DNA from 4 places in the Kitasatospora sp. NPDC101235 genome. Region 1 is predicted to be linked to each of the others. Evidence: riboswitches for the same ligand, from Rfam matches in the RefSeq annotation. Region 1 holds a riboswitch; each other region holds the start of a gene.
The links. Region 1 has a riboswitch for cyclic di-AMP ahead of ACIRRH_RS17130 (peptidoglycan DD-metalloendopeptidase family protein). Riboswitches for the same ligand answer to the same signal wherever they lie in the genome.
Positions count from the first base shown of each region.

Region 2: linked by a shared signal. The riboswitch ahead of ACIRRH_RS02285 (NlpC/P60 family protein) and the one ahead of ACIRRH_RS17130 (peptidoglycan DD-metalloendopeptidase family protein) in region 1 are both predicted to bind cyclic di-AMP.
Region 3: linked by a shared signal. The riboswitch ahead of ACIRRH_RS03990 (transglycosylase family protein) and the one ahead of ACIRRH_RS17130 (peptidoglycan DD-metalloendopeptidase family protein) in region 1 are both predicted to bind cyclic di-AMP.
Region 4: linked by a shared signal. The riboswitch ahead of ACIRRH_RS25765 (M23 family metallopeptidase) and the one ahead of ACIRRH_RS17130 (peptidoglycan DD-metalloendopeptidase family protein) in region 1 are both predicted to bind cyclic di-AMP.

Region 1 covers NZ_JBIWNZ010000009.1:38,177-43,115, reverse strand. The annotation lists gene ACIRRH_RS17145 (IclR family transcriptional regulator) at 1-187, shown strand, start outside; gene ACIRRH_RS17140 (RidA family protein) at 216-644, shown strand; gene ACIRRH_RS17135 (DUF2470 domain-containing protein) at 774-1,493, shown strand; gene ACIRRH_RS17130 (peptidoglycan DD-metalloendopeptidase family protein) at 1,712-2,686, opposite strand; cyclic di-AMP (ydaO/yuaA leader) riboswitch at 2,691-2,826, opposite strand; gene ACIRRH_RS17125 (MFS transporter) at 3,181-4,722, shown strand; gene purB (adenylosuccinate lyase) at 4,730-4,939, opposite strand, start outside.
Region 2 covers NZ_JBIWNZ010000001.1:479,844-484,782, reverse strand. The annotation lists gene ACIRRH_RS02290 (NlpC/P60 family protein) at 1-451, opposite strand, end outside; gene ACIRRH_RS02285 (NlpC/P60 family protein) at 680-1,804, opposite strand; cyclic di-AMP (ydaO/yuaA leader) riboswitch at 1,815-1,968, opposite strand; gene ACIRRH_RS02280 (NlpC/P60 family protein) at 2,306-3,343, opposite strand; gene ACIRRH_RS02275 (NYN domain-containing protein) at 3,542-4,939, opposite strand, start outside.
Region 3 covers NZ_JBIWNZ010000002.1:113,588-118,526, reverse strand. The annotation lists gene eno (phosphopyruvate hydratase) at 1-422, opposite strand, end outside; gene ACIRRH_RS03990 (transglycosylase family protein) at 745-1,650, opposite strand; cyclic di-AMP (ydaO/yuaA leader) riboswitch at 1,656-1,824, opposite strand; gene ACIRRH_RS03985 (cytochrome P450) at 2,044-3,366, opposite strand; gene ACIRRH_RS03980 (SDR family NAD(P)-dependent oxidoreductase) at 3,645-4,067, shown strand; gene ACIRRH_RS03975 (MazG family protein) at 4,133-4,939, opposite strand, start outside.
Region 4 covers NZ_JBIWNZ010000016.1:174,905-179,843, reverse strand. The annotation lists gene ACIRRH_RS25775 (GNAT family N-acetyltransferase) at 186-779, opposite strand; gene ACIRRH_RS25770 (hypothetical protein) at 822-1,697, shown strand; gene ACIRRH_RS25765 (M23 family metallopeptidase) at 1,761-2,609, opposite strand; cyclic di-AMP (ydaO/yuaA leader) riboswitch at 2,623-2,781, opposite strand; gene ACIRRH_RS25760 (YiaA/YiaB family inner membrane protein) at 2,977-3,267, shown strand; gene ACIRRH_RS25755 (alpha/beta fold hydrolase) at 3,408-4,235, shown strand; gene ACIRRH_RS25750 (TetR/AcrR family transcriptional regulator) at 4,315-4,881, shown strand.

The DNA of each region.
Region 1 (4,939 bases):
GCACGAGGCCTTCATCAACTGTGTGGCCGCGCCCGTCCGGGACGCCAGCGGCCGCGTGGTCGCCGCCGCGTCGATCTCCGTCCCCGACGTGGTCCTGCCCTACGAGCAGGTGCTGGACCTGCTCCCGCAGCTGCTCGCCACCACCCGCGCCGTGTCGGCCGACTGCGGCCGCCCCGACCACAACTGACGAACCGTCGAAGACACCAAGGAGCCCCATGTCCTCCGAGCATCCCCAGGCCGGCGAGAAGGCCGAGATCCGCACCGACGGCGCCCCCGCCCCCGCCTGGATGTTCTCCCAGGGCGTCCGCAAGGGCCCGATCCTCCAGGTCTCCGGCCAGGGCCCGCAGGACCCGGACACCGGCGAGTACCTGCACCACGGCGACGTGAAGGCGCAGACCCGCCGCACCCTGGAGAACGTCAAGGCCATCGTCGAGGCCGGCGGCGCCACCATCGAGGACGTGGTGATGTTCCGCGTCTACCTCACCAAGCGCGCCGACTTCCCCCTGATGAACGAGGTCTACGCCGAGTTCATCGAGGAGAACATCAAGCCCGGCGGCGTGAAGCCGTGCCGCACCACCGTCTTCGTCGAGCTGCCGCAGGAGCCGATGCTGGTCGAGATCGACGCGCAGGCCGTCATCGGCTGACGCACCGCCGCACCGAAGGGCCCGGACGCCACTCGCGCGTCCGGGCCCTTCCGCCCGTCCGGACGCCTGCTTGCCACGCCCCCACCCCCGCATTAGGTTAGGCTCACCTAACTTACTGGAGGTCCGCCCATGAGCCTGCCCACCGGCGACACCGAGGTCCCCGAGCCCACCACCGCCGAACGGACCCACAGCCTGCTCGGCACGACCTCCTCGCTCACCGTCCGCGCCCTGGGCGAGCACCACCACCTGGACACCCCGGTCTCCGTGCACGGCTCCCGGCTGCGGCTGCGCACCGCCCTGGACGATCCGCTCACCGCGGCCGCCGCCGGTGCCACCGACGGCCTCGCCGTCGTCATCGACGTCACCGACGTCTCCCCCGTCGCCGTCCGCGACCGGGTCCGCGCCCGCCTCACCCTGGCCGGCCGGCTGCACCTGGCCCACCTCGCCGACGACGGCCTCGGCGTACACCTGCGGGTGGACGTCGCCCACGCCGTCCTCGCCACCCCGTACGGCACCGGCGCGGTCACCGCCGACGACCTCGCCCTCGCCGCCCCCGACCCGCTGGCCCGGCACGAGGCCGCGCTGCTCACCCACCTCGCCGACGACCACGCCGAGGCGCTCGACGTCCTCACCCGGCTGCTCGACCCGGCCGTGCTCGCCCACGAGCCGGAGGTCCGCCCGCTCGCGCTGGACCGCCACGGCCTGGTGCTGCGCCTGGACCACCCGCACGGCCACCGCGACGTCCGCCTGGTCTTTCCCGAACCGGCCCGGGACACCGACGACTTCGGCCACCGGATGCACGAGCTGCTGGCCGCCGCCCAGCACGGCCTGCCGGTCCACCGGCACTGACTCCCGCTCGAACGAAGCAGCCGGCCCGGCTCCACGAGGAGGTCCTCATGAAGCCGGGCCGGCCTGGGCGTGTCCCGCGCCCATGTCCACTGTGCGGCGATCACCCGGTCGAGCGGTCACCCGACATGACCATCCCGGAGGATCGATTCGCCCCGCAGCAGCGGTGGTTCCTGAAACCTTCGGGGCTCAGGGCCCCGCGAAGTCGGAGTGCCTCGGGCTCAGAGCGCGACGCCGTGCGCGCGCAGGTAGGCGACCGGGTTGATGTCCGAGCCGTACTCCGAGCCGTTGCGGATCTCGAAGTGCAGGTGCGGGCCGGTCACGTTGCCCGTGGCGCCGGAGAGGCCGATCTGCTGGCCGACGGTGACGGCCTGACCGATCTTCACACCGATCGAGGAGAGGTGCGCGTACTCGGCGTAGTGGCCGTCGGCGAGCTTGATCTCGACCTGGTTGCCGTAGGCGCCGCCGTTGCCGGCCTTGACCACGACACCGTTGGCGACGGCGCGCAGCGGGGTGCCGGTGGAGGCGATGAAGTCCTGGCCGGTGTGGTGGCCGGAGGCCCACATCGAACCGGCCACGCCGTAGGCGGTGCCCAGCTTCGGGCTGGCCAGCGGGGCGACGAAGCCGGAGGTGGCCGCGGCGACCGGAGTGGCGGTCACGACCTGGGCCGGGGTGGCGACCTGCAGCTGGGTCTGGAGCTGCGCGGACGGCTTGGCGGCCTCGGTCTTCACCTGGACCTGGGCCTGCGGCGTGGCGGCCTGGGTCGCCGGGGCCGCCGGCTTGGCCGGGGCGGCGGGCTTCGCCGGAGCAGCGTCGGCGGACGGCGCGGCGGCGTGGCCCGGCAGCGCGAGCTGCTGACCCGGGAAGATCAGGTTCGGGTTGGCACCGAGGACCGAGCGGTTCTGCTCGTACAGCGCGTGCCAGCCGCCCTCGACGTTCTTGGCGTCGGCGATCTTGGACAGGGTGTCGCCGCTGACGACGCGGTAGCTCTCCTGCGCGGCCTGGGCGGCCGGATCAGCGGCCTGCTTGGCGTCGGTGGAGGCGGCGGCCTGCGCGACCGGGGCGGCCGGAACGATGTGGGCCTGGGCGCTGACCGCGGTCACGAGCGGGAGGACGAAGGAGACGCCGGTGACGGCGGTGGCGATGCCGATGCGGGCAGCGCGGGGCAGGGCGATACGACGGGCCTGAGCAGGCATGGGGTTTTCCTCTCCGACGCCTGCGAGGTGAGCTGTCGGGTTCGGGCTGGAGTTGCCCGGCCGCATGCGCGGCTTCACCCCGAGCCGGTCCTGGACACCCGCGCCCTGAGGCGCGAACTCCGGTCCGGCGACTTACCTGTGGGTCCCCCACTCCTGCCGTACAGAGTTCGTCTCGAACCACCGGGCAGCGGCAGGACTCGGCGTTCCACCCGGTGGATCCGTCCGGACTGGCCGGGCGGTCGCTGAACTAAAACCCATCCGTTCGGGTGAAGCAATGTCGATCTCTTGAAACGGCAACGATCCCCCCGGACGCGGTGACACTCCGCAGGCCGCACCCCACGGTACGTACACAACCCATTCACCCCCCGCCACTGATCCACGACCCTGCGCCGAGATCCGCGACGCAGCGCACCCGCCCGTTCACGCACCGCCCTCGGCCAACACACCCACCGGTGACCCTTGTCACGTGCGCCCCCGCAGCGCAGGATTCGCCCGTGGCCACCTCCGAGGCCGGCACCCTGCGCCTGGGCACCGCGCAGGGACGCTGGGTACTACTGGCGACGGTGCTCGGCTCCAGCATGGCGATGCTCGACGGCACCGTGGTGAACGTCGCCCTGCCCCGGATCGGCGCCGACCTCGGCGCCTCCCTGGCGTCCCTGCAATGGACGCTGAACGCCTATCTGCTCACCCTGGCGGGCCTGATCCTGCTCGGCGGCGCGCTCGGCGACCGGTACGGGCGGCGCAAGGTCTTCCTGATCGGCGTGGTCTGGTTCGCCGTCGCCTCCGCGGCCTGCGCCGTCGCACCGGACATCCACGTGCTGATCGCCGCCCGCGCCGTCCAGGGCATCGGCGGGGCACTGCTCACCCCCGGCTCGCTCGCCATGCTCCAGGCGGTCTTCCACCCTGACGACCGCTCGACGGCGGTCGGCCTCTGGTCCGGCTTCGGCGGGGTGTCGGCCGCGGTCGGCCCCTTCCTCGGCGGCTGGCTGGTGGACGGTCCCGGCTGGCGCTGGATCTTCCTGCTGAACCTGCCGCTCGCCGCCGCCGTCATCGCGGTCACCACCCGCTCGGTGCCGGAGAGCCGGGACAAGGACGCCTCCGGCCGCTTCGACGTGCTCGGTGCCGTGCTCGCCGCCCTCGCCCTCGGCGCGATCACCTACGCACTGACCGCGGCCGGCGAGGGCCTGTCCCCCGCCGTCTGGGTCAGCGGGGTGATCGGGGTGGCGCTCGGCGTCGCCTTCGTGGCCGTCGAGCGCCGCGCGCCCGAGCCGATGCTGCCGCTCGGGCTGTTCTCCTCACGGCTGTTCACCGCGGTGAACCTGGTCACCCTGTGCGTGTACGCGGCGTTCAGCGGCGTCTTCTTCCTGCTGGTGGTGCAGCTCCAGATCGTGTCCGGGTTCTCACCGCTGGTCTCGGGCTTCGCGCTGGTGCCGATCACCGTGCTGATGCTGCTGCTGTCCGCGCGCGCCGGACGACTCGGCAAACGGATCGGCCCGCGCATCCCGCTCACCGTCGGTCCCGTGCTGTGCGCCGCCGGGGTCCTGCTGATGCTGCGCATCGGCCCCGACTCCTCGTACTGGGTGGACGTGCTGCCCGCCGTCACGGTGCTGGGCTGCGGAATGACCCTGCTGGTCGCACCGCTGACGGCGACCGTGCTGGCCGCCGTCGAGGTCCGGCACGCGGGCATCGCCAGCGGGGTCAACAACGCCGCCGCCCGCGCGGCCGGCCTGCTCGCGGTGGCCGCCCTGCCGACGCTGGCCGGGCTGAGCGGCGACGCCTACCGGGTGCCCGCCTCGGTCGACTCCGCCTTCCACACCGCGATGCTGATCTGCGCGGGCCTGCTGGTCGCCGGCGGGCTGATCGCCTTCGCGACCGTACGGGGCAATGTGCTCGCCCCCGAGGAGCAAGCGGTGGCCGAGCCGAACTGCGACTGGCCGTGCGGCACCACCACCCCGCCGTTCGACCCGGGCCACGTCCCCACGACGCGCGAGGGCCCCGCCACCGGTCCGGCGGCAGGGCCCACGACTCAGAACTGACCAGACGTCAGAGAATGTCGGCAGGCGCGTACTTGGCGGCCTCCGGGTAGGCGGCCGCGACGGCCTCCACCTGGCGGACCACCTCGGCGACCTGGGCACCGGCCGCACCGGTGAAGGACAGCCGGTCGGCCAGCAGCGCGTCCAGCGCGGCCCGGTCCAGCGGGATCCGCTCGTCGGCGGCCAGCCGGTCCAGCAGCTCGTTCTCCCGGGCGCCCGC
Region 2 (4,939 bases), on a different contig from region 1:
TGACCAGCTCGTGCAGGGTCTCCTGCTGGCGCACGGCGGCCTGGCCCAGGGTGCGGGCGCGGGCCAGGTAGCCCTCCGGGTCGGGCGAGAGGATCAGCTGGGCGGTCTGGGTCATCCCGCCGCCGCGGTACTCGGCCCCGGCCACCGTCGCCAGATCGCCGCGCAGCTCGTTGAGCTGGTTCTGGGCGACGGCGATCTCGCCCTGGAGGATCGTGGTCTCGCCCTGGAGCCGCCGCTGGGCCTCCTGCGCCGCGTTGGCCTTCTCGGACGCCTGCTCGGCCTCGTCGTACAGCTGTTCCACCTGTGCCGTGACGTCCTGACGGTCGGACGGGTCCGGGCTGCCGGGGGCGGCCTGGGCGCTGCCTCCGGCGGCCACGCCCAGCGCGGTGGCGGCGGCCGCGGTCAGCACCAGCGCCCGGGTGAGCAGTTGGGAACGGCGGTGCACGGGCATGGCGGCAGCGGCTCCAATCCTGCGGTGCGACCCCCGCCGCCGCACCACGACGGGCGGCCGTCGAGCGGGAGTCCGGTGGCAGACGTTAGCGAGTTCGGGCAAGCGAGTCCAAACCCCTCCCAACCCGAATATTCGACCTCTAATCGGACATCAGATCGACCCTGCCGGAAAAGCCGCAGGCCCGGCCTTCCCTGGGGAAGACCGGGCCTGGAAGCGTCCGTGCGGGGATCAGACCCGCACGATGGAGGCCAGCGGCATGTTGGTGACCGCCTCGTAGCGCACCGACGCACCCGGCTTGGGCGCGTGCAGCACCTGGCCGTTGCCCGCGTAGATGCCGACGTGGTGGGCGTCGCTGTAGAAGATCAGCAGGTCGCCGGGCTGGGCCTGGGAGATGTCCGAACCGATCCGGGTGCCGGCCGAGGCCTGCGCCTGCGAGGTGCGCGGCAGCGACACGCCGGCCTGGTTGAACGCCCAGACCATCAGGCCGGAGCAGTCGAAGGAGCCCGGGCCGGTGGCACCCCAGACGTACGGGCTGCCGACCTTGGACGCGGCGGCCGAGAGCGCGGCGGCACCGCGCGAGCTGCCGGCGGCCACCTTCACCGGAGCGGTGGTCGTGCCGCTCGCGAGGTCGCCGCGGCTGTTGTCGCGCGAGGCGCGGTCGGCGGCGGCCTTGGCGGCGTCGAGCTTCGCGGACTCCGCCTTCTGCTGGGCCTCGACGGCGGCCTTCTCCTCGGCCTGCTGGAGCGCCCGGCGCTCCTGGTCGGTCAGCGTGTTGAGCAGGTCCTGGGCCGCCTTCAGCTTGCCCTGGACCTCCTCCTTGGAGGCCTTCAGCTGCTGGGTGGTCGACTCCAGCTCGGCGAGCTTGCCCTGGGCCTCGTTGCGGTCCTGGTCGAGCTTGCGCTGCTGCTCCTGGAGCTCCTTCAGCTGACCCTTCTGGGTGCTGCCGGCCTGGTTCAGCGTGCCGGCCTGGCTGAGGAAGTTGTCCGGGCTGGAGGAGAACATCAGCTGGACGGTCGGGGATATGCCCCCGTTGCGGTACTGCTCGCCGGCGATCTCGGCCAGGCCGCCCTGGAGCTCGGTGACCTGGGCCTGCTGACGGGCCACCTGGTCCTGCAGGCCGGAGACCTGCTTCTCCAGCTCCTGCTGCTTGGCCTGGGCGGCGTTGTAGTTCTCGGTCGCGACCTCGGCCTGCTCGTTGAGCTGGTCGACCTGCTCCTTGACCTGTTCCTTGGTCGGCTGCGGGTCGGCGTGGGCGCCGGACTGCGCGGAGAGGGCGACGGCGGCGGCGGCGACACCGGTCAGGATCGAGACGCGGGCGCGACCGGCGGGCTTGGGACGACGATGGGACGCCACGAAGGCGGACTCCTTCTTCCTACGTCCGCCTACCGGGTGAGCTGACGGGTTCGGGCCGGAAGCATGCCCTACGACGCCTCACGGCCGTTCCACCGGCCGACCTGGCGCCGATTCACCCCGGAGGAACGTGGTTCCCCGGCTCCGCTCCACAGCGCCCCCAACCACTGGGCTCCCCTGTCGGGCAGTCGCTTCGACCTGCCCCGCTGCCTCGCGAACTCGGCGGTAACCACCGCCGCCACCCTGGCTGGGCGATCGACAGTGCGGTGGTTCGGGGCACGACCCTAGTAACTGAACCGTGATCCGTTCAAATCCTTGTCAGAAAAAAGACGGAAGATTACCCAAGTTCCTTTGTGAAAATGACCGATGGTGACCAGTGGCACACGCAAGGCTGATCGGTTCTCAGCATGCGGCCGCGAAGGGGCCGGAAACCCGAACGCCACCCCCGCACGGAGGTGGCGCTTTTCACAGGCCCGGGAGGAGCCCCTCGGGAGTGTCGGGCCGTCAGACCCGGCGGATGGTGTTGATCGACATCGCGTCGGCCTTCATCACCTTCACCACGTCACCGGTGTGCGGCGCGTGGACCACCATGCCGTTGCCGATGTACATCCCGACGTGGTGCATGTCGTTGCCGTAGATCACCAGGTCGCCCGGCTGGGCCTGGTCCAGCGAGGGCACCCGGGTGCCGTAGTGGCCCTGCTCCTGCGAGGTGCGTGGCAGCGAGACGCCGGCCTGCCCGTACGCCCAGACCATCAGGCCCGAGCAGTCGAAGGTGGTCGACCCGGTGGCGCCCCACACGTACGGCGAACCCTGCTTGCTCATCGCCTTGGCCATCGCCACGGCCGCGTAGCCGCTGGCCGGCGGCAGACTGCTGAGGTCGACCCGGTCGCTGCCGCGCGAGGCGCGGTCGTCCTGCGCCTGCTGGGCCCGCAGCGCGGCGCGGTCGGCGGCGCTCAGCGAGTTCAGCAGGTCCTGGGCGGCCTTCAGCTTGGTGTTGACGTCCGCCTTGGCCTGGTTCAGGTCCTTGGTGGTGGTGTCCAGCGAGGCGAGCACGGCGGCCGCCTCGGTCTTCTCCTGGTCCAGCCGGCGCTGCTGGTCCAGCAGCCCCTTGAGCGCCTCGGCCTGGCTGGTGCTGGCCTGCTGGACGGTGGAGGCCTTCTCCAGGTAGCCGGACGGGTCGGAGGAGAGCATCAGCTGGACGGACGGGTCGATGCCGCCGGTGCGGTACTGCTCGCCCGCCACCTCGGCGAGGCCGCCCTGGAGCTGGGTCATCTGCTCCTGGCTGCGGGCCACCTGGTCCTGCAGCTGGTCGGCCTGCTTGCGCAGCTGGTCGGCCCGCTCCTTGGCTCCGTTGTACTTCTCCGCCGCCTGCTCCTGCTCCTCCTGGAGCTGGTCGATCTGCGCCTTGACGTCCGATTTGTTCGGCTGCGGCGCAGCGTGCGCGGCCACCTGGGCGGAGAGGGCGACCGCAGTCGCAGCAGCAGCGGTGAGCACGGAGATCCGCGCGCGGCTCGGCTGCTTGGGACGGCGGTGGGAGGCCAAGGGACCGGCTCCTTCTTTCATCGGACTCACCCGATGGGATGAGGTTCCAGAAAATAGGTTTGACGCCAGACCCTAGTGAAGATCTATCCGTTTTGCCACTCCCCCGAAGGCGTGAACTCCGCTTTCCACACCGACTTCACGGAAGCCGCGCACCGCCTCGGAACCGCTCCTGACCAGGCATCATGCGGCCCGGTGGGATCAGGGCCGGGCCAGCCGGTTCAGCAGCAGCACCGACGCCACGGGGCGCGCGCCCGCCTTCCGCACGCCCTCCGCGACCTCCCGGTCGGTGGACACCACCACCACCGGGCGGCCCTGCGGCTCGGCCCGCACCAGGCGGCGGATCAGCTCGTCGGCCGTCTCCCCGGTCCGGCTGAACCGCACCCGGACCCCGCGCGGCGGCGCCATGATCACCGGGACGTCCAGGTCCTGCCCGTCGAACACACAGGTGACCTCCGCCTGGGTGCGCTGGGCCAGCATCGCCAGCCCGCCCAGCAGCCGTATACGCTGCTGCTCCAGCGGCAGCGTCGGATAACCGGTCTTGGTCACGTTGTAGCCGTCCACCACCAGGTGCACCTGAGGAATCGCCAGCAGCTGGTCCAACAGCGCCGGATCGTCCTCGGCCAGCCCGCGCCGGGCCACGTCGTGCGGGGAGGCCGCCCCCGGCACCACCGCCTCCACCAGGTCCGCCGGGCGGATCTGGGAGACCGGCAGCGCCAGCTCCCGCTGGAGTCCCTGGGCCGACTGCAGCACGGCGTCCAGCAGCAGCCGCAGCCGCATGTCCTCGACGCTGCGCCCCTCGCGGGCCGACCGGCGGCCCTGCTCGACCGCGTTCTCCAGTTCGGAGACCCGGTGCCTGAGCCTGCGCGCCTCGGTCTCGGCCGCGCCGCGCTCGGCCGCGGCCTGCGCCTTCACGGCCTCCAGCTCGCCGGCCACCCGGCGGGTCTCGGCCTGCGCCCGGCGGGTGTCGCTCTCCAGCGACCGCACCTTCTTGCGCAGCGACTCCGCCTCCTTGCGGACGCCGTCGGACTCGGCCCGCTGCCGGTCCAGGTCCGCCCGCGCGGAGGCCCGCACCTCGGCCAGCTCGGCCTGCAGCTTCTCCACCAGCCGGGCCGCCTCCGCGGCCGCGTCCTCGGCTCCGGCCCGCTCGGCCTCCTCGCCGACCTCGGCCACCAGCCGGCTCCAGCCCGGCGAACGCACCAGGTAGGCGGCGGCCGCGACGTCCATCGGATCGGCCGCGCCCGGGACGGTGCCCGACTCCAGCGCCTTCACCAGATCCGGCTGCCCCAGGCGCAGCCGCTCAGCTATCCGTACCCGGAAGGCAGGCTCCGCCTCCAGTGCCGCCGCCAGCGCGGTGGCCGCGTACTTGGCCCGTCGCGCCGGGGTGAACTTGACGTACTGGCGCAGGCCCTGCGGGAGCTCGGTCGACGGCAGCCCGCCGAGCGCGTCCGAGGCCAGCCCGACCACGCGCCGGCGCACGCCCTCGGGCAGCGGCCGGTCGAGCTTCTCGGCGCCGGGCTCCGCCGCGGGCTCGCAGGAGTCGTTCGCCGCCTCGGCCGAGGCCTCGGCCGCAGCAGGCTGAAGCCCCTGGGCTTCGCC
Region 3 (4,939 bases), on a different contig from region 1:
ACGTGCGCGTTCGGGCCGCCCAGGTAGCGGAACAGCGGCAGGTCGCTGGCCTCGGAGGCGGCGTGCGCGACGGCCAGCGAGACGCCCAGGATGGCGTTGGCGCCGAGCGAGGACTTGTCCGGGGTGGCGTCCAGGTCCAGCATGGCCTGGTCGATCAGGCGCTGCTCGGTGGCGTCGTAGCCGACCAGCTCCGGGCCGATCTGCTCGATGACGGCCAGGACGGCCTTCTCGACGCCCTTGCCGAAGTAGCGGTTCTTGTCGCCGTCACGCAGCTCCAGCGCCTCGAAGGCACCGGTGGAGGCACCCGACGGGACAGCGGCACGACCCGTGCTGCCGTCGTCGAGGCCGACCTCGACCTCGACCGTGGGGTTGCCGCGCGAGTCGAGGATCTCACGGGCTACGACGACATCGATGGACGGCACGAGGCATCTCCTTGCGGAAGCAGGGTCCGGTCTGACGGTGGTGCTGTCAGCAGGACGATTGCGGAGTCGTTACGACCAGAGCCTAACCGCCCGGGCTCCCGGGGCCACGCCGACCTCGGTCCCGTCTCAGCGTGTGGCCCCACTACCCACCGGTAGTTCACCTGCTTGCCCCAGCTTGTCCCACCGGAGCGGGCGAATGCGGACGAAGGGGACCGGTAGGACCGAGGCCCCTTCGGATGCCGGGACGGAACACGCGACGGCGTCGGCGCCGGACATGACGGACCGGCGCCGGGCACCACGGCCCGGCGCCGGCCGCGACGGCTCAGCCGAGGTGCAGCACCTGGCCGGGCAGGATCAGGTTCGGGTCGCCGCCGACGGTGGCGTGGTTCTGCTCGTACAGCGCGTTCCAGCCGCCGGACACGCCCTGGGCGGCGGCGATGGTCGACAGGGTGTCACCCGCGCGGACCGTGTAGTCGTGGCCGGTGGCCTGCGGGGCGTACTGCGCGGCCTGCGGGGCGTACTGCGGCTGGGCGGCGGCCTGGCCGGCGTACTGCTGGTAGACGCTCTGGTGGCTGGTCCAGTACCAGGCGCCGTTGTTCTGGTACCAGTACACCTTGGCGTCGGCGTCCCAGCCGGCCTTGCCGGAGAAGCCCGGGGTCTGCGGCTGCGCCTGCTGCTGCGGGGCGGCCTGCTGGACCGGCTGCGCGGCGGGCTTCTGCGCCGGCTTCTGGGCGGCCTGCTTCTGCGCGACCGGCTTCTCGGCCGGCTTGGCGGCGGGCTTCGGGGTCTGCTGCTTGGGGGCGGACTGCGCCTTGGCGTCCGAGGAGGTGTCGACCGCGGCCGGGGCACCGCCCTTGGCCAGACCGGCCTTCTGGGAGCAGACCGGCCAGGCCCCCGGACCCTGCGAGGCCAGCACCTTCTCGGCGACCGAGATCTGCTGGGCCTTGCTGGCCTGGTTGGCCTGCGGCGCGTAGGCGGTGCCGCCGTACGCCTTCCAGGTGCTGGAGGTGAACTGGAGGCCGCCGTAGAAGCCGTTGCCGGTGTTGATGCTCCAGTTGCCGCCGCTCTCGCACTGGGCGACGGAGTCCCAGGTGGAGGCCGGGGCGGCGGAGGCGCCGGTGGCGGTGAGGAGCGGCATCGCGAGTCCGACGCCGGCCACACCGGCGACGGCGATGGCCTTCTCGGCCTGGGTGCGACGACGGTGACGGCCAGTTCCAACGAACAGCATGAAGAGGTCCCTCTCCGCACGCCTGCGAGGTGAGCTGTCGGGTTCGGACCGGGAGGTGGCCCGGCCGCCGTACGCGGAGACGATTCCGCTCGGGCGGCTTCACCCCAAGCCGTGGGGAGACGGCAACAAACCTGGTTCCCCCGCCCCTGCCCAGGGTTCTGGTCGGTTTCCCGTGGCGCGGCGGGCAGGATTCGGCGTTCCGCGCACGAGGTCCGCAGCTGCGAACTCCAGGGAGAGTAGACAGATCATCAGACCAATCACAAGCTCATATCGTCGATATCACATGAAAATTACGGCCCGTGTCCGATCGCCTACCACCGGCGGCGTTATGTCCGGATTGATGGGCGTTCACACCCTCGCCGGCAGGCGATCGGTGACGTCCGTCGCGTGACCTCAGCGCGAGGGCGCGGACGGGGTATGCGCAGGCGTGTGCGGGGAGCGGCTCTCCGGGCTGAATTCCACCGGGAGTTCGCGCAGCCCACGCATGATCAGACCGCCGCGCCAGCGCAGATTCTCCGGGCTTTCCGCGAGCCGCAGATCGGGCAGCCGGGAAAGCAGCGTGGCCAGCGCGGCGCGCCCTTCCATCCGGGCCAGCGGGGCGCCGATGCAGTAGTGGATGCCGTGCCCGAACCCCAGGTGGGGGTTGTCGGCCCGGGCCAGGTCCAGGGTGTTCTCGTCCGCGAACCGGGCCGGGTCGCGGTCCGCCGCGGCCAGCACCACCAGCACCGGGTCGCCGACCGGGATGTCCACCCCGCCGATGGTCAGCGGCCGGGTCGCGAACCGCCAGGTCGCCAGCTCCACCGGCCCGTCGTAGCGCAGGAGTTCCTCGATCCCGGTCTCCAGCAGCGCGGTCTCCCCGCGCGCCACCGACTCCTGCAGCAACCGGCGCTGCTCCGGATTGCGCAGCAGCGCGTAGGTGCCGTTGCCGATCAGGTTGATGGTGGTTTCGAACCCCGCGAAGATCAACACGAAGCACATGGCGGCGGCCTCGTTCTCCGTCAGGTGCTCGCCGTGGTCGCTGGCCCGGATCAGGCCGGAGATCAGGTCGTCACCGAGGTCCGCCCGCTTGCGGTGGATGAGGTCCACCAGGTAGGCGCGGATGCGCTTGACCGCCCGGCCCACCCCACCGCGCTGCCCACCGTGGTGGCGGATCATCATGCCCGCCCAGTCACGCAGATCGTCCTGGTCCTCGGCCGGCACGCCCAGCATGTCGCAGATCGCGTAGATGGGGAGCGGGAAGGCGAACTCGTGGATCAGGTCCGCCGAACCGCGCTGCGCGAAGCCGTCGATCAGCCGGTCGGTGAGCTGCTGCACCCGCGGCTCGAACTCGGCCACCCGGCGCGGGGTGAACGCCTTCGACACCAGTCGGCGCAGCCGGGTGTGGTCCGGCGGGTCGATGTTCAGCAGGTGGGTCATCAGGTCCGCCTGCCGCTCCCCCGGGATGCCCACCCGGCCGGTGCGGTGCGCCTGCCCGCTGTGGTGCGCCGGGTTCTTCGACAGCCGGCTGTCCGCGAGCGCCTGCCGGGCGTCCGCGTACCGGGTCACCAGCCAGGCGTCGACGCCGCTCGGCAGCGTGGTGCGGTGCACCGGGGCGTGCTCGCGCAGCCAGGCGTAGGCGGGGTACGGGTCGGCGGCGAACTCCCAGGTGAACAGCTGCGGGGCGGTGGCGTCGGAGGTCGCGGCGGCGGGACGGGCGGGGTCGGGCTGAGCAGGCATGGACCGACCGTATCCGGTGCGACGGGCCCGCCCTCCCTCCGGCGGGCCGCCGCTCCCCCGCCCGCGGATCGCGTCCGGCGCGCCAACACTCCGTGGCCCGTCCATGGACGGGCCGTGGACAGCCCGTGGACAGCTCTTGGCCGACTCTTGGCCGCGGGGCGGGCGTGAGCCTGGTCACCTGAGGGGTAATCCCTGTTGCGGAGGGTCAGGACGTGCCTACGATCCTCCGCAGTACGCGTGGGCGCCGGTGCGGTGTCGTCCACAGGGAGGAGCAGGCCATGCGGGTCAGCGGGTCAGTCGTCGTCATCGCGGTCCTCGACGGCGGGTCGGGCGCGGGCCTCGCCCGTCGGTTCGCCGCGGCCGGCGCCACCGGAATGCTGATCGCCGACCAGCACGTCGGCATCGCCGAGGACCTCGCCTCCGAGCTCGACCGGCCCGGCTGCCCCGTCGTCGGCGTCTGCGGCGACATCCGCCGCCCCAGCGACGTCGCCGCCCTCGTGGACACCGCCGAGAAGCACCTCGGACCGATCGACCTGTTCGCCGTGGCCGGCCCGGACGGCGAACGGATCGTCTCGCTGGCCGAGCTGCCCGACCACCTCGACCTGGAGCGCCTCGCCGAACTCGTCGTCCTCGTCGGCGAGGCCATCGGCGAACTCGTCCCGCCGCAGCGGCGCCCCGAGCCCGCCGCCAAGGCGGCCTGAGGCCCGTCACTCCAGGCCCGGGCCGTCACCCCGAGCCCGGGCCCGTCACTCCGAGCCGGGGCCCGTCACTCCGGCTTGAGGCCCTCGGCCGCGCGCACCGCGTCCCGGTAACCGCGCGCGGCCGACCGCAGTGCCGCGTCCACGTCCACCCCGGCGTCGTGCGCCCGCTGCGCCACCGCGAGCAGCAGCCGGCCCGCCGAGTCGGCGGTCAGCTCGGCCGGCAGCTCGTACGGCTCGTCCGGCACCCCCGTGAAGCCCGCCCGGCGCACCCGGGACACCAGCTTCGCCGCGTACGCCAACGAGGGCAGCCCGGCCGGCACCCCGTCCAGCACCGACTCGCGGTCCGCCTTCTCGGCCGCCTTCAGCTGCTCCCAGTTCGCCTCCACCTCGGCGGCGCCCCCGGCCTCGACGTCCCCGAACACGTGCGGGTGCCGGTACATCAGCTTCTCGACGATGTCCCCGGCCACGTCGTCGATGGTGAACGGCTCGGCCGGGTGCTCCTCGGCGATCCGGGAGTGGAAGAACACCTGCAGCAGGACGTCACCCAGCTCCTCGCGCAGCGTCTCCCGGTCCCCCTCCTCGATCGCCTCGACCAGCTCGTACGCCTCCTCGACCAGGTACTTCACCAGGCTCTCGTGCGTCTGCTCGGCGTCCCAGGGGCAGCCGCCCGGGGAGCGCAGCCGGTCCATCACCGTCACCAGGTCCAGCAGCCGTGACCCCGGCAGGTCGTACGAGCCGGGCAGCACCTCGATCTCCGGCACCTCGCCGGCGTGCTCCACCGCGAGCCGCGCCAGCGCGTCGGTCAGTCCCGGGTCCCCGTCCGGACTGCCCAGCCACACCGTCGGCCCGGTCCCGGCGGGCTGCCCGGTCAG
Region 4 (4,939 bases), on a different contig from region 1:
GGCCCCCGGCCCCTCGTACTGTCGGTCGTTCGTCCTGCTGACGGTGTCCAGTCTGACGGACGCGCAGGCCAGGCGTGATCCGGAGGCCTGGCGGATCCGGGGTGGGGTTAACCCCCCTCCGCCGCGATCCCCTCGTTCGGTCCGCCCTGCGTCCGGGCGGCCGCCCCCCGGCCCGTCCGCGGCGTTCAGCGGTCCGGGCCCGGCCTGCGGGCGCCCGGGCCCGGCCACTCGTCGGCGAGCAGCGAGTAGAGGAACGAGTCGGACCAGACGCCGTCCTTGAACCCGTCGTGCCGCAGTCGCCCCTCCAGCCGGAACCCCCGCCCGGTGAGCACCTTGACGGAGGCCTCGTTGGCCACCGCGACCCGGGCGGCCAGCCGGTGCAGGTCCAGGACGTCGAAGGCGAGGCCGCAGAGCAGGCCGACGACCTCGCCCGCGTAGCCGCGGCCCCAGAACTCGCGGGCCAGCACGCACCCGAGGTGGGCGGCCCGGTGCCCGTCGAGGGTGAGCGAGGCCTGCCCGACCGGCGTCGCGTCCTGCGGCTCCTCGGCGTCGGCGAGCCTGGTGACGGCGAGCCGGTAGGTGTCCCGCTCCTCGGCCATCGCCTCCTCCAGGTAGAGCTCGACCTGGTCGGCGCAGGCCTCCCGGCCGCTCGGCCCGAAGGGCAGGTGGCGGGTGACCTCCGGGTCGCCGAACAGCGCGTGCAGCGCGTCCACGTCGCCCTCGGTGTGGTGGTACTCGCGGACGGCCAGTCGCGGGCCGGTGAGTCGTACGGGGACCATGGCTGCCGACCCTATCCCCGCCCGGCGGCTACCGTTCGGACTATGAACGACGAAGACCTGCGGCTCGCCCCGCGCACCAAGGCCGCCGACCTGCTCGCCTGGGCGGCCGAGCAGGGCCGCGCGCCGGTGGCCGAGGGGCCGCTGCGCGCGGTGCTGGCGCTGCTGGAGCTGGGCGAGGGCAGGATGCACGACGGCTGGCCCGAACTGACCTCCGACGCGGTGGAGCACCTGCTGTACGAGCGGCTCCACCTGTACGTCCAACCGGCACCCGAGGAGGACCCGCTCGCCTACGGCGACGCCGTCCGGCTGCTGATCGACCACCAACGGGCGGCCCGGCGGCTCAACGCCAAGCGCCAGGAGCGGCTGCACGCGGAGGCCGAGTGGCAGGGCGAGGTCGCGGCCGGGCTGCTGCGCCGCGCCGACCTGGTGACCTGGCCCCGGCTGTACGCGCTGCTGCTGCACGCGCACGGGGTGGACGTCACGGACGGGGCGGCGGTGCGGGACTGGCTGGCCGGCTTCGGGGAGCTGGCGCAGGAGGAGCGGCTGGCCGCGTACGAGGCGCTGGTGCCGGCCGGCTGGCTGGACGAGCCGGACGAGCAGGGCTGGGGCCCGGGCCGGGTGCTGTCGGTCGGCATGGCCACGGACGGCGCGCGGCGGCTGCTGGAGCAGGGCCTGATGCGGCGCAGCTACCGCAACCTGGCCGAGCTGACCGCGCAGGGGCGGCCGATGCCGGACGAACTGGCCGGGGACTTCGGGCAGTTCGAGGAGGCGGCGGTCGACGCGGCGCTCGACCTGTTCGGCGGGTGGACGGTGCCGGGGCTGCCGCGGCTGCTGGTGACGGAGTTCCCGGAGCTGGCGCCGGAGCCGGGCCCGGAGGAGATCGAGGCGTACCTGGCGCAGCTGCCCGTCGAGGAGTGAGACGCCGCGCAAAGCCCCCGGCCCGGAGCGGGTGCTCCGGGCCGGGGGCTTCGTGCGGGTGCGTCAGGGGTTGAGGCCGCGCTGCTGGAGCCAGGGCTCCGGGTCGACCGGGGCGCCGCCGCCGGGGCGGACCTCCATGTGCAGGTGCGGGCCGGTGACGTTGCCGGTCGCGCCGACCTTGCCGATCTGCTGGCCGGAGGCGACCTTGCCGGAGCCCTTGGTGATCGAGGAGAGGTGGCAGTACCAGATCTCGGTGCCGTCGGGCAGGGTCTCGACGATCCGGTAGCCGTACGAGCCGGCCCAGCCGGCCGAGGTGATGGTGCCCTGGCCGAGCGCGTAGACCGGGGTGCCGGTGTCGGCGGCGAAGTCCAGGCCGGTGTGCAGGTTGGCCCAGTAGCGGGCGCTCTGGCCGTAGTGGGCGGAGAGCCGGTAGTCGTTCACCGGGAGGGTGAGGGCGGCGGCCTTGGCCCGCTCGGCCTCCTCGGCGGCGCGCTTGGCCTCGACCTCCTTGGCGGCGGCCTTGGCCTCCGCCTCCTGCGCGGCCTGGAGCCGGGCGGTCTCCTCGGCGGCGGTGCGCTGGCTGTCGGCCTGGTGCTGGATGCGGGCGGCGAGCGCGAGGCCAGGGTCGGCGGAGAGGGCGACCGGGGTCTCGTCCGGGGCCTCGACGGCGGGGGCGGCGGCCGGGGTCGCCGAGGCGAAGCCGGTGGCGCCCAGGGTGGCGGCGACGGCGGTGACGCCGAGCAGCGGGGAGGCTCCGCGGGTCTGACGCGGCATCCGGTGGCGGTTGGTCTCGGCCTCTGCGCCGAAGGCCTCGGGACCGAAGTCCTCAGGGCCGTCCGCGCCGGGGTGGTCGAGGAGCTGGGTACCGGCTGCGAAGCCGGCCGGGTGTGCCGGGGTGTGCGTCGACGCCACGGGAGGCGCGCTCCTTTCCTTCCTTCGCGCCTACCGGGTTAGCTGACGGGTTCGGAGCAGGAAGGTCTCCTACGGCCGGGCCGGAGCCCCGCCGATTCACCCCAAGGAACGTGGTTCCCCGGCTCCCTGACCTGCCCGGAGGCCGGTCGGCGGGATTAGGCGACGGCGCACGGTGCCGTCTGGGTACGGCGTTGACAACCGTGCTGCGTTATCAAACGTTAATCCTAGGACGCTCCGATTCCAAGCCATCCGTTTGGAGCAGCTCGGTGGAAGGTGATCGGACGTCAACGAACGGCCCCTCATGCACGGCCTCACCTGAGTACCCCTACTCATGTGCGGCCCGGCGGGGCCGCCGCATCCTGACGCCATGAGCGCACCGATGCAGGCCCGCACCACGGCCGCGTACTTCGTCCAGGCCGTCCTCTCCTTCTCCCTGTCGGGCATCGCCCTCGTCGCCGGAATCGTCTACCTGCCGGTCGGCGGATGGACCCGGGCCTTCCTCGGGGTCGGCCTCCTCTACACCGTCACCTCCGCGTTCACGCTGGCGAAGGTGATCCGGGACCGGCAGGAGTCCAGCGAGATGATCACCCGGGTCGACCAGGCCCGACTGGAGAAGCTGCTCAGCGAGCACGACCCGTTCAAGGTCGAGGGGGCCTGACCGGCCCCTTCCCCTTCTCCCGGCCCGCCACCGCGGCCCGTCGCCGACGGTCGCTTGACGGCTAAGGCTATTAGCCTTAGCTTTATGGCTATCGGCAGCACAGCCGATGCCCCGCACCGACGGCCCGAAGGGGACCACCCATGAACGGCACCATCACCCCGAGCACCCGGTACCTGACCGCTCCCGGCGGCCGGATCGCCTTCGACGACACCCGGCAGGGCGACGGCACCCCCGTCGTCCTGCTCCCGGGCATGCTCGACAGCCGGGCCGCGTACCGGCACCTGCGCCCGCTGCTCGTCGCCGCCGGCCACCGGGTCGTCACCATGGACCTGCGGGGCTTCGGCGAATCCTCCGTCACCTGGGACGACTACAGCCCGGCCGCCATCGCCGGCGACGTGCTCGCCCTGCTCGACCACCTCGGCATCGACCGCGCCGTCCTCGCCGGGAACTCGTACACCGGCGCGACCGTCGTCAAGGCCGCCGGGGACGCGCCCGAGCGGGTCGCCGGGATCGTCCTCCTCGACGCCTTCGTCGAGAACCCGCCGCAGGGCGCCCTGATGCGCGGCGTCATGGGCCTGATGGGCGCCGCCCTCGTCCACTGGCCGGCCTCCTGGGGCTTCTACCTGCGCCGGATGGCCTTCCCCGGCGCCAAGCCCGCCGACTTCGACGCGTACGTGGACGGACTGGTCGCCGCGCTGCGCACCCCGGGACGGAAGACCGCCACCCGCGGGTACGTCCACGGCGACTCGGCACCGGTCGGCTGGACGGCCGCGGTGCGGTGCCCGGCGCTGGTGGTCATGGGCAGCAAGGACCCCGACTTCCCGAAGCCGGAGCTCGTGGCCGACCGGCAGGCCGCCGCACTCGGCGCGCGGAAGGCGATGATCGAGGGGTCCGGGCACTACCCGATGGCCGACAACCCCGCGGCCACCGCGGACGCCCTGCTGCCGTTCCTCGCCGAGCTCGGCTGAGCCCCGCCCGCCCCGACCCGCCCGTCCCGCCCGTCCCGCCCGTCCCGCCCGACTCCACCCGTACGGAGAGCCCGAACCCATGCCCCGCGTAGGACTGACCCCCGACCAGGTCGTCGACCACGCCCTCGCCCTCATCGACGAGCAGGGCGCCGAGGCCCTCACCCTGGCCTCCGTCGCCGCCCGGGCCGGGGTCGCCACTCCCTCGCTGTACAAGCACGTCAGCGGCGGCCTCGCCGAACTGCGGCGGCTGATCGCCGTCCGGGTCACCGGGGACCTGGCCGACCGGCTGGCCGAGGCGGCCGTCGGGCGCAGCGGGGACGACGCCGTCGCCGCCGTCCTGCGCGCCTACCACGCGTACGCCACCGAGCACCCGCACCGCTACAACGCCCTCCCCCAGGCCCCGCAGCCCGACGACGACCTGGCCCGCGCGGCCGCCCGGCTCGTCGGGGTGATCATCGCCGTCCTGCGGGAGTACGGCCTCGACGGCTCCGAGGCGATCCACGCCGCCCGCACCGTCCGCTCCCTCGCCCACGGCTTCGCCTCCCTCACCACCGCCGGCGCCTTCCGACTCTCCGAAGACCTCACCACCACCCACGACCGCCTCATCACCACCCTCACCACCGGCCTCCGCACCTGGCCCGCGTAGGCGGTCGGCCCGCGCCGGGGCGAGAGCCCCACCTGCGGACGGGTGCGGCGGCTCGGTC